2 regions of the Marinobacter sp. AL4B genome follow, and region 2 is predicted to be linked to the other one. Evidence: riboswitches for the same ligand, from Rfam matches in the RefSeq annotation. Region 2 holds a riboswitch; the other holds the start of a gene.

Region 1 (6,328 bases), 240 kb from region 2:
CGGTGATGCCGGCACAAAAAACAGGTTGTTTTTTGCCACAGCGCTCATTCCCGGGTAGTTCTTCCAGTGATCAAGCTGGTTATCTTCGATACCCTCAACGCTTCCGGTAATAATTGCGTGAGGGTCTGCCGCCAGCACCACTTCGGCACTGATTCTCGGCACCAGCCGCGGCATGTCGCCGAAAACATTCACCCCTCCGCAAAGCTGAACCACTTTGCCAATCAGGTGATCATTGTTGATGGTCATCAGCGGCGTCTGCCAGACTTGATAGAAGACCGGTATGGGCTTTGCGTCGCGGTACTGCTTTGCAATCACAGCGATCCCTTTACGGAAACGTTCCGCTTCCGCAAAACCTTCCTGTTCCGTGCCCGCCAGTATCGAAAGCTGTTCAATGACTTTGGAAACGCCCTCGAAGGTGCGTGGTTCAATGGCAAACATGGGCAAACCCAATGCCTGCAGCATCTCCATTTGCGCGGGTGGATTACCTGTTCGCCACGTGATCACCAAATCGGGTTTAAGCGCCAACAGCGCTTCCAAATCTATTCGGGTATGATTGCCCACCAAAGGTAACTTGAGGGCTGCTTCGGGGTAATCACTGTAATTCACCACAGCGACTACCTTGTCGCCCGCTCCAGCAGCAAACGCCAGTTCTGTAGCACCGGGGGACAGGGTAGCGATGCGTTTGGCCGGTTGATCCAGGCAAATTTCTTCCCCTTGATCATCCGTAACACAAACAGGCGCCGCCAACCCAAATGGCGCCAGTAGCATCAAGCTCAACACCATTGCTATAGCTTTCAGCTTTATCACTGGCACCTCCTCGCTGTTATCACATCGTTTATCGAATGTCGTAGCGGACAGTCAGCATGGCCGTGCGGCCTGCGGTTGTATAGACATCTCCGGTCCATCGACTAGCGGTATGGTATGTTTTATCGAACACATCTTTAACCGACAACTTCGCCACCCAATCTGGCGCAAAAGACCAACTTGTTCTTAGGTCAACAAGCCCGTAGCCTGGCAGGCGGCCTTCCTCACCGGCAGCGTTAAAACGATGATTCTCTGCGCGAGCGGTACCGCCAACACTCCAGCGCCCCAGCAATCGATCGACATCTAAGCGTATCGATTGCTCTGCACGGCGCCTTAACTGATCACCTGTCTGACTATCTTCGTAATCCCCAAAGGTTCCAGCCAGTTTCATCAGCCACTTGTCTACTTCTAGTCCTGCCGATGCCTCAACTCCCCGTAGGCGAGCTTCAGGAACATTATCGACACCATTCTTGCTGGACAGTGACAGGTCGTCCACGTCACTTTGGAACAACGCCACGTCCCAGAACCAAGATGTATAGCGTCCTGCAAGCCCCACTTCATAACTGATCGCCTCTTCGGGTTCCAGGGTTGGATCTCCGTAATTAGGCCAGTATAAATCGTTAAACGACGGTGCTTTGAATGAGGTTCCAGCACTCACGCGGACACGATGCTGACGATCAAATTGGTAGCCCGCCGCAGCGCCCCATGTTGTATGTTTGCCATAGGCTTCATTGTCATCATTGCGAATACTCAAATGGAGGTCTGCAGGTCCAAAGCCGAGCAAAGCTTGAGCAAAATAGGCGTTATTCGCACGGCTGCTTTCCTCGTAAGCTGTTGTGCTGCTCACCTGATCCGTCATTCTTTCAGCGCCTACGACAAATTCATGCACGCCCCAAGTCAGCCAATTCTCTAGCCTCGTTGTGCGGCTTTGAGTATCGAAAAAAGTAGGAGAGCTACCCGGCGCAAAAGATTCGCCTTCATCTCTTGCATCGGAAACCTGCAATTTTGCACGCCAATAACGAGTGATCGGGGCATCTAAACTGGCGCCTGCAGTTTGTAGAGTGAAATCCGTTTCGCCACCTTCGTATTCTGTCGTTCCATTCGCGTTGAGGAATAAACCGGAAACTTTCACGCCATTTGAAAATACATGGCTCGCACTCGCCACGGAGGAATGGTTGTCGTATGCCTTATCTTCACCACCAATGACAACTGGCGCGCCGTCAGTTCGAAAATAATGAGTGCCTACGTTAACTTTGGTGTCACGTTCAGCAAAGGAGAACCCAGCACCGTACTGCTGGCTATCAAAGTTACCTGCACCGACTTCCACCCAACCGCCGGCCGACTGCTTGGTCTCTGGCAAGGTAAATGCCTGAATCACACCTCCGGTCGCATCCGCGCCGTACAAGCTACTGCGACTACCTCGAACAATTTCTACTCGTTTAATCATTTGAGGCGGCAAGTGCTGCCATGCTGGAGCACCCGAAGTTGCTGAGCGCAAACGAATACCATCTACCAGCAACACTGCGCCCGACGAGTCATGCCCCCGAATGAACACACTGGTTTGCTTACCAAATGAGCCGGTATTCGTAACGTTTATACCCGGCTGACTTTCCAGCAGTTCCGAAAACTGCAGTGCCTGTTGCCTTGTAATTTCTTCCTCTTCAAGCACCGTCACCGATGATAAGCTTTCGCCCTGAGTACTGGGAGCCAGAGTGGCGGTCACTACGATTGGGTTCAATATTTGAGTTTCTTGCTGGCTAGCATCGGCTGTCGCTGCAAATACAGGCAACAAAATTAACGCCGGAATGGCCTTCGAAGGGTTCATATCATCACTCACAGTTCACCGCACGCACCCGCGCGGTCGGTCTTGGTTACTGCGAAGGACAATTAAGGTGTTCGGACGGGGGTGGAGGGCGTGTAGTGCTGATGAGCCGGATCACCCACCGCCGTCGCCCTCCGCAACGTCTGGTGTACGGAGTTTGAGAAACTCCGTCTTTCAGGCCGGTCTCCGGACTTTCAGGCGGAGACCGTGCTCCGGAGCAATCACCTTCCCATGCCTATGGCACAGTGGCGTAACGGATTGCTATTAACCTGATTACCGTTGCGGGGGCAGTACTGGACTCTCACCAGCTTCCCGTTTCACTCTATGGATTCATCCGACTATCGCCAGCCTGAAATGAAAATGCAGAGCACCTGAAATCGCGGGCAAGACTACCAACCGGGGTGGGGGTGGTCAATGACATATATAAATTCCCGACAGAGCGTCAGCCAGGCGCTGCCAGCTGGCCTCATCGGCGGGCAAACCAAAGCGCAAAGCCTGGGGAGCATCGAAGCACCGCACCAGAATTCCGCACCGGGCGAGACGATCTGCAATTTCCGCTGCCTTCGAATGCTGTACCGTCTGAAACAACAAAGTGCCGGAAAGGGATCCCAGACCATGTTGTTCAAGCAGAGCGGACAATCTCATCGAGGCTTCTTGCTGCTTGGCCAATGCTCCTGCTTGCCAGGTCTCGTCTTCCAAAACCCGTTTCATTAAATATCGCGTCGGGCCACTTACAGGCCAAGGCCCAAGTTCGTGGTTGAATTGTTTTGCCAGCCCACGTTCCAACAGCACAGCGCCGGCCCGAATTCCCGCCAACCCAAAAAACTTCCCTAACGACCTCAGTATCAGAAGATTGGCTGAACCTGCCCATGGGTCGAGCGTATGATCGGGAAGTCCGTCAATGAACGCCTCATCCACAACCAACCATCCACCGTGCCGCTCCAACCTTTCCCGCCAGGCCAACAATCGCTCTGGCATCAGCACCTGCCCAGTCGGATTGTTTGGATTAACCCAAACCATCACATCTACTGAAGCCAGCCAGTCCAGATCATCCGCCAATGCCTGCTCCGCGGAAATACCCACCACTTCAAAGCCCGCCCGTTGCCAGGCATGGCCGTGTTCCCTGTAACCCGGTATGGGCACCGCCACCCGGCCAAGCCCATGCACGCGTTTACGAACTGCAGGCAACGCCATGATGGCTTGCTGACTTCCAGCCACGGGCAGACAGACTGCATCAGCCGGTGCCCCGGCCCAGTGCCGAATAATCTCTTCCAAACCGTCATCCGGCTCGGGCAGGCGTTGCCAAACCTCTAACGGAATCTCGGGAATAGGGTAGGGCACGGGGTTTATACCGGTTGAAAGATCAAGCCACTGGTCTCGGGGTATCCCCCATTTCCGGGCCGCGGCTTCCAGCCTGCCGCCGTGTTCCGGGCGCTCAGGTGAACGAAACGGAATCACACTGCACCTCCCGCCAGAAAACCAAAGGCGAACAGCGCCAAGACAATCAACCACAGGCCCACACCTCGCTGAACCAGCCCGACGGCCCCATCAACCGTCTGGGCGTTTGCCTCAGGGCCGCGGCCCAACCGGGGGCGTTGTTTAACTCCGTTGGCGTAGGGTGCCGGGCCGCCCAGGGAAACGCCCAGCGCTCCGGCCCCTGCCGCCATCACCGGGCCGGCATTGGGGCTGTCCCATGTTTTTCCCTGACGAAACCAACACGACATCCCTAGCCGCGTGTTGCCCATCAGCGCGTAGGTAAGGGCGGTCAGCCGCGCAGGCACCCAGCCCATAAGGTCATCCAGTCGGGCGGCAAAGCGTCCAAAGTAGAGGTAGCGCTCGTTACGGTAACCCCACATAGCGTCCAGCGTATTCACCAGGCGGTGCAAAACCACACCCGGTAAGCCAGCCACCAGGAACCAGAACAAACTGGCAAAGACTGCATCCGCACCGTTCTCCAACATAGATTCGGCGGCCGCAGCGGCCACACCGCTGTCGGAGAGCGATTCGGCATCGCGGCTCACAATGCGCCTTACCGCTTCACGGGCTTGCTCTCCATTCTCTTGCAGCAAAGCGTCCGATACCGCCTTGCCATGCTCGGCTAAGCCCCGCAGCGCAATGGCCAGCCACAGCACAGCTGCCTGCACCCATAACGCCGCCCAACCACTCAACAGTTCCTGTAACAGTACTGCCACGGCAACCACTGGGGCCATCAACAGCACGGCTGAAATCCCACCGAGCGCTACACTACGACCCGCTTGTTGCGGCCGACGATTAAAGCGATGCTCAAACCAAACAACCGCACGGCCGAAGCCTACCAACGGGTGCCAGCGACGCGGCTCTCCCACCAATACATCGAACAAAACCGCGACACAGCACGCGGCTACCGACATCGAAAACGCTTCCAAGACCACACCCTCATGAAGAATGCCGGCAAGTCTACCCGACTCAAGCCTTACCTTGACACCATTGGGCCACAGATAGACCATCCTCTCTTTCCGTTCACAAGGAACACTCCATGCCTCTGCCCCAAAGCTGGCTTCAGCAGCCACCCACTCCGTCCCACGCACATTCAGAACTTGCCTTGGCTCGCCAGCAAGTACTCACAAAGCCACCCGGATCTCTGGGAAATCTGGAGCGGATTGCCATTACACTTGCGGGCTTGTCGGGCAGTGAAACGCCTACGGTTGATCCGGTTCGCATGGCCATTTTCGCCGGTGATCACGGCGTTTGCGCTGAAGGCGTATCCGCTTTTCCGCAGGCTGTTACCGCGCAGATGATTGCCAACTTCGCCCATGGCGGCGCAGCCATCAGCGTCATGGCAAAAGAACTTGGTGCCAGTCTGGAGGTGGTGAATCTGGGCACCGTTGCAGACGTGCCGGAACTGCCCGGTGTGATTAGCGAGATTATCGCACCGTCAACAGCGAACATGGCAGAAACCTGCGCCATGACCCGCGAACAGGTGGAAGCGGCGCTGACCAGCGGTGACAACGCTGCGAAACGTGCTAAAGCAGCTGGCTGCCGGCTGTTTATTGGTGGCGACATGGGCATTGGCAACACCACCAGCGCCTCGGCTATAGCTTGCGCTCTTCTGGGCCACAGCCCACAGCCGTTAGTTGGCCCTGGAACGGGCCTGAACGCCAAAGGCGTCTCTCGAAAAGCCGCCGTGGTGGAGCGCGCCCTGGCCCGCCACGGTGACTCCAAAGACCCACTGACGGTGCTGACCTCATTGGGCGGATTTGAACTCGCCGGTTTAGTCGGCGCTATTATGGGCAGTGCGGCCCGGGGTATTCCGGTTCTTGTGGACGGGTTCATCGTGTCGGCCGCTGCACTGATCGCCGTTCATCAGCAACCGCGCGTGCGCGACTGGCTGCTGTTCGCCCACCGCTCAGCCGAACCCGGGCACAATGCCGTTCTGGAGGCGCTGGAAGCGTTACCCTTGCTGGATCTTGGTATGCGTTTGGGCGAAGGTAGCGGAGCGGCTGTCGCGGTACCTCTGCTTCGTTCCGCCTGCGCTTTGCACAATCAAATGGCCAGCTTTGCAGATGCCAACATCAGCGGAAAATCAGAAGAGTAAACCACCATGACCACCATTCTCGACCTGATACGCCACGGCGAACCCGAAGGCGGCCCGATGTTCCGGGGCAGCAAAGATGATCCGTTAAGCGAACTGGGCTGGCAGCAAATGCACGCCGCCATCACCAG
Region 2 (6,328 bases):
TGGGTGTTCATACTCCTTACCGCGGCATCTCTGATCTTTGCCGTGCACCGTTACTGGGCTTCCAGAAAGGAAGAACTCGCTGCCGAGTGAATAGAGTGGCATAGAACGAGGGTATGGTTTAATTGATAAACCATACCCTCTAATCGCATATATCAAGGAAAATAACGGATTTAAATGTAATAATTGTTAGACTTGTCAGCCCCCCGAGTTTTAGAAGAGTCTTTCAATGCCCAAAACCGTGATCTCCGGCTTTAGCCAGAATTTCCTCGGCAACGCCCCCGTTTGGTACAAACAAGTCATCCTGTTGTTTTTAATTGCCAATCCCATCGTAATGTACGTGTTCGGGCCGAGCGTTGCGGGCTGGTTGTTGATTGCTGAGTTTATCTTCACGCTGGCGATGGCCCTCAAGTGTTACCCTTTGCTGCCGGGCGGGTTACTGGCGATCGAAGCCTTGTTGATCGGGCTGACCACGGCCGATGCGGTTTACAGCGAAGTGCTTACTAACTTCCCGGTTATTTTGCTGCTGATGTTTATGGTGGCGGGCATCTACTTCATGAAGGAGCTGTTGCTGGTTACCTTCACCCAAATTCTGGTGGGCGTGCGGTCAAAATCCGCACTCTCATTACTCTTCTGTATTGCCGCCGCGATTTTGTCCGCATTTTTGGACGCACTCACAGTAACGGCGGTGATCATCAGTGTTGCGGTCGGGTTTTACTCGGTGTACCACAAAGTGGCTTCCGGCAAGGGCTATCAACAGAAAGATCACAACGCCAATAGCGATGCCGAAGTTGTCGAGTTGCACCGGGAAGATCTCGAAAACTTTCGGGCCTTCCTGCGCAGCCTGCTGATGCACGGTGCTATCGGTACCGCACTCGGTGGTGTGGCCACCATGGTTGGGGAGCCTCAAAACCTGCTGATCGCCAAAGTGGTAGGTTGGGATTTTGTGGAGTTCTTCGTGCACATGGCCCCGGTGAGCTTGCCGGTTCTGGTTGCTGGCTTGTGCACCTGCTGGGCACTGGAGAAACTGCGTTGGTTTGGTTACGGCGGCCGATTGCCGAAACCCGTGCGCCGAGTGTTGGAAGAATTTGCTGAAAACGAGCGCACCAGCCGCACCGCTTCCGATAAAGCAGCACTCTGGGTTCAGGCCGCGGCGGCGGTGGTGCTGGTACTGGGGCTTGCGCTGCACATTGCTGAAGTGGGCCTGATTGGTCTGCTGGTGATCATCCTTATCACCTCGTTCACCGGCGTGATCGATGAACACAAAATCGGCAAAGCCTTCCAGGAATCCCTACCGTTTACCTCGTTACTGGTGGTGTTCTTCGCCGTGGTGGCCGTGATCCACGAACAGCACCTGTTCAAGCCCATTATCGATTACGTTCTGAGCCTGCCGGAAAGCCAGCAGCCGGGTATGTTCTTCCTCGCCAATGGCATCTTGTCCATGATCAGCGACAACGTGTTTGTGGCGACGGTCTACATCAGTGAAGTGAAGCAGGCGCTGGATAGTGGCAGCATCAGTTACGAGCACTTCCAGACGTTAGCCGTGGCCATCAACACCGGCACCAACCTGCCCAGCGTGGCAACGCCTAATGGCCAGGCAGCGTTCCTGTTCTTGCTCACTTCGGCCATTGCACCGCTGGTACGTTTGTCTTACGGCAAAATGGTGATCATGGCCTTCCCCTACACATTGGTGATGGGCGGTGTTGGGTTGTATATGGTCACCAGCGCTTTCTGAGCATTTTGACTATTGGATTGCACAGGCAATCTTCTGATCTGGTACTCTTCGCTATCATTAAAGAGATTCCAGAGGGTTGTTATGCGCCTTAACCTTCTCCTGCCCAGAGCATTGCGCCGCTTTATTTATGTATTCGTAAGCGGACTGTGCCTCATTGGGGCGGTGGGTACTGTGCAAGCAGAAACTATCCAGCACACCGGTTCTGACGCCCGCACCCTGCGCGTGGCTTATATGGAATTTCCGCCGGTTACCTACCAGAATGCGTTTGGAGAGCCAGAGGGCGAGATGGTGGGTATAACGCGTAAAGTAGCCAAAGAAGCGGGCTACGAGCTGAAATTTCTGTACCTTCCCGTTAGCCGCACCTATCTCTACCTGAAAAACGGCAGCATCGATTTCGCGTTAGGTTTAACCGAAGTTCCTACACTGGACGGTGCGGTGATTGACAGCGAAATCAACCTGGTTTCCGTTGTCTTGAGTGCTTGGTATCGGGAAGGCCAAGCGCCGTTAACAGACATAGACGATTTACGCGATCAGGTGGTGATACTGGTCAACGGGTTCACGTACGGTGGCCTTCGGTCGTGGCTGGAGCGGCAGGACGACATCCGCATAACCGATGCTCCCAATCACCGCTCGGCCATTGATATGCTCAAGCGCGGCCGTGGCGATTATCTGTTGGATTACCGTGATCCGGTGCGGGAAGAATTGATGAGATTTTCGGATGCGCTGATCCAGGAAACCGAAATCCGAACCCGAACGGGCGCTTGGTTGTTTTCTGCAGCCATACCCGAGGCGCAAACCCTTAAGGCCGAATTTGATGCGGCCTATCACCGTTTGGCAGAGCGAGGCGAGTTGTCGCCGGCCGACACGGGTGACATAGCTACCCTGCTGCAAGGTTTTCCTACGCCCTAACGAGTAAAACTTTCTCCATCTTGTTTCTCTCACATTTCGTGTATATAGTTGTGGTGTCTCTGGCTAGCTACCAGATGTTGTGTTTTGAGTGAATTTCAAACACATCGTTCAAAAGGTAGCCGGGAATCCGGTGAGAATCCGGAACTGACGCGCAGCGGTATTGGGGAACGAGCGTGGCATACAGACACTGGCAACCGCCGGGAAGTCGCCACACAAGGCCGAACCACAAGGTTCACGCTCCTGAGTCCGAAGACCTGCCAGAGACGTGCTGTTTTCTATCGCCACGAAGAAAACCGCTCGACTGCACCTTCGCGACTCAGGCGCCTGCATTTTGGCACCCTAAGGTGAGCAGCAACGAACATGGCACAGCGACAGCCCGCATGGGTTGATGCTTTGTTCGTCCTGCGTACGCGAAGGTTATAGAACTCACGCGTATTCAGGAGATAACGGTATGTCTGCTACAGCCCAGGCCGAACCACGGCCCGCCTCACCATCCGACACAGAAGCCCTGCAGGTTATTAAGCGCAATGGCAATCTGGTCAGTTTCACCCCCTCTAAAATCAGCGTAGCCGTTACCAAAGCCTTTCTGGCCGTTGAAGGCGATCAGGCTGCAGGATCTGCCCGTATTAACGATGCCGTCCACCGCGTGACCGAACAGGTTGTGCAGGCGATCAGCCGCCGCCTGAAAGCCGGTGGCCGGGTTCATATCGAAGACATTCAGGATCAGGTTGAGCTGGCCCTGATGCGCGCCGAAGAACAGAAAGTGGCACGTGCCTACGTGTTATACCGTGAAGAACACGCCCGTGAGCGCGCCCAGCACGAACCGGTGGAAGCGCACCCCCATCTCACCGTAAAACAAGCCAGTGGCCGCACTGTGCCGCTGGATCTGGGCCTGATGAAACGCCAGGTCGAACAGGCTTCCGAAGGGTTGGAAGGCATTGAAGGCGATTCGTTGGTGGAAGAAGCCATTCGCAATCTCTACAACGGCATCGACGAAGCTGAAGTCCTGAGTGCCCTGATTATGACCGCTCGTGGCCGTATCGAACGCGAGCCAGACTACAGCGCCGTGACCGCGCGTTTGTTGCTGGAACAGTTGCGCCTTGCAAGCGTCACCGCACTGAATCTTGATATTAGCCTGAGCCTTGCCGACGTTTATCCACAGGCCCTGAGCGCGTTCATTCACGCCGGTATTCGTTACGAGCTGCTGGATGAAGCTATGGCCGCGTTTGATCTTGAACGGCTGGGTGCGGCAATCAAACCCGAGCGTGACCAGCAGTTTGGTTTCCTTGGTTTGCAAACGTTGTACGACCGTTACTTCCTGCACTGGAAAGGCGACCGTCTGGAACTGCCACAGGTATTCTTCATGCGCGTAGCCATGGGCCTTGCCCTGCGTGAAGATGACCCCAACAGCCGAGCCATCGAGTTCTACAACCTGTTGTCCTCGTTCGACTACATGGCGTCCACGCCGACACTGTTCAACAGCGGCACCCGCCATTCCCAGCTGTCGTCTTGCTACCTCACCACCGTGGGCGACGATCTGGAAGACATCTACGGCGCCATCCGTGACAATGCCATGCTCTCCAAGTGGGCTGGCGGTTTGGGTAACGACTGGACACCCGTGCGCGCACTGGGCTCCCGCATCAAAGGCACCAATGGCCAGAGCCAGGGCGTCGTGCCGTTTCTGAAAGTGGTCAACGACACCGCCGTTGCCGTAAACCAGGGCGGCAAGCGCAAAGGCGCTGTGTGTGCCTATCTGGAAAGCTGGCACCTGGACATCGAAGAGTTTCTGGAGCTGCGTAAAAACACCGGTGACGAACGCCGCCGTACCCACGACATGAACACCGCCAACTGGGTGCCGGACTTGCTCATCGAGCGTATGCGCCAGGACCGCGACTGGACGCTTTTCAGCCCCAGCGACGCACCCGATTTGCATGACCTATACGGCAACGAATTCCGCGAACGTTACGAGCACTACGAAGCACTGGCTGCCGAAGGCAAGATCGAACTGTTCAAAACCATTCCGGCCAAACAGCTGTGGCGCAAAATGCTGACCGTGTTGTTTGAAACCGGTCACCCGTGGATCACCTTCAAAGACCCCTGCAACCTGCGCTCACCGCAGCAGCACAAGGGCGTGGTTCACAGCTCCAACCTGTGTACTGAAATCACTCTGAACACCAGCGCCGATGAAATCGCGGTCTGTAATCTGGGCTCGGTGAATCTGGCGGCTCACATCGCCAACGGTGAACTGGATGTGCAGCGCCTGGAGCGCACTGTAAACACCGCCGTGCGCATGCTCGATAACGTAATCGACATCAATTTCTACGCTGTGCCCCAAGCGCGCAATTCCAACCTGAAGCACCGCCCGGTCGGCCTTGGCCTGATGGGTTTCCAAGATGCGCTCTACGCATTGGGCTTGCCGTACACCAGCCCGCAAGCGGTGGAATTCGCCGATGTGGCCATGGAACAGCTGAGCTACTTCGCCATCCGTGCATCCGCTGAGCTGGCTGCAGAGCGGGGCGCCTATGAAAGCTACGAAGGTTCCTTGTGGAGCCAGGGCATACTGCCCATCGACTCCATCGAATTGTTGAAAAGCGCGCGCCGGGAAGGCGATATCAGCGTGAACACCGACAGCCGTTTGGACTGGGCACCAGTACGCGAACTCATCGCCCAGCACGGTATGCGCAACAGCAACGTAATGGCCATCGCGCCCACCGCTACTATTTCTAACATCGTGGGGGTGTCGCAATCCATCGAGCCGGCGTACCAAAACCTGTTTGTGAAATCGAACCTTTCCGGTGAATTCACCGTGGTGAACCCTTCACTGGTGCGCGACCTCAAAGCCGAAGGCTTGTGGGACAACGTAATGGTGAACGACCTCAAATACTTCGATGGCAGCGTGCAGCAAATTGAGCGCATACCCACGGAACTGAAGTCCCGCTACGCCACTGCGTTCGAGATAGACGCCCGTTGGTTGGTGGAAGCGGCCTCCCGCCGTCAAAAATGGCTGGATCAGGCCCAGAGCCTGAACCTGTACATGGCCGAACCCAGTGGTAAAAAACTGGACGAGCTGTACCAACTGGCGTGGGAACGGGGCCTGAAAACCACTTACTACCTGCGCTCCCTGGGTGCCACCGGCGTGAACGAACAAGCCGCCCCGGTTGCCGCGCCGCAGCCACAAGTGTGCAGCATCGACGAACCCGACTGCGAAGCCTGTCAGTAACCACTTACTTATTCAGAGAGGCATAACCATGTTGAATTGGGACGACGAAACCAAACCAAAAAGCACGCCCGCTGCTGACAGCAGCGTGGCGCCGGTAAACGTTGACGATAAACGTGTGATCAACGGCGAAACCGACGTAAACCAGTTGGCACCGTTCAAATACCCGTGGGCTTGGGAGTTCTTCATGAACGCCAACAAAAACCACTGGACGCCGCTGGACGTGAACATGGCGCAAGACGTTCACGACTACCACCACCGCCTGAACCCGGCGGAAAAGCATGTGTTCGAAAACGTGCTGGCCTACCTGACCACCTCCGACATTCTGGCCATGCGCAACATCGGCCTGGCGGTGATGGAGAAAATGACCGCGCCGGAACTGCAAATCTACCAAGCGCGCCAAGTGTACGAAGAGGCCCTGCACACCTGGACCTACCAGCACTGCATTGAAACCCTGAACCTGGACCAAA

The links. Region 2 has a riboswitch for cobalamin ahead of K5L82_RS14095 (ribonucleoside-diphosphate reductase subunit alpha). Riboswitches for the same ligand answer to the same signal wherever they lie in the genome.
Region 1: another riboswitch for cobalamin. It lies ahead of K5L82_RS15150 (TonB-dependent receptor domain-containing protein); the one in region 2 lies ahead of K5L82_RS14095 (ribonucleoside-diphosphate reductase subunit alpha).

The regions. Positions count from the first base shown of each region.
Region 1 covers NZ_JAILWZ010000013.1:1,051,687-1,058,014, reverse strand. Annotated here, with positions in the region: gene K5L82_RS15155 (cobalamin-binding protein) at 1-807, opposite strand, end outside; gene K5L82_RS15150 (TonB-dependent receptor domain-containing protein) at 836-2,629, opposite strand; cobalamin riboswitch at 2,786-2,994, opposite strand; gene cobD (threonine-phosphate decarboxylase CobD) at 3,038-4,084, opposite strand; gene cbiB (adenosylcobinamide-phosphate synthase CbiB) at 4,081-5,016, opposite strand; gene cobT (nicotinate-nucleotide--dimethylbenzimidazole phosphoribosyltransferase) at 5,148-6,200, shown strand; gene K5L82_RS15130 (histidine phosphatase family protein) at 6,207-6,328, shown strand, end outside.
Region 2 covers NZ_JAILWZ010000013.1:809,661-815,988, reverse strand. Annotated here, with positions in the region: gene K5L82_RS14110 (tripartite tricarboxylate transporter permease) at 1-90, shown strand, start outside; gene nhaB (sodium/proton antiporter NhaB) at 227-1,732, shown strand; gene K5L82_RS14100 (substrate-binding periplasmic protein) at 1,904-2,641, shown strand; cobalamin riboswitch at 2,711-2,918, shown strand; gene K5L82_RS14095 (ribonucleoside-diphosphate reductase subunit alpha) at 3,093-5,861, shown strand; gene K5L82_RS14090 (ribonucleotide-diphosphate reductase subunit beta) at 5,890-6,328, shown strand, end outside.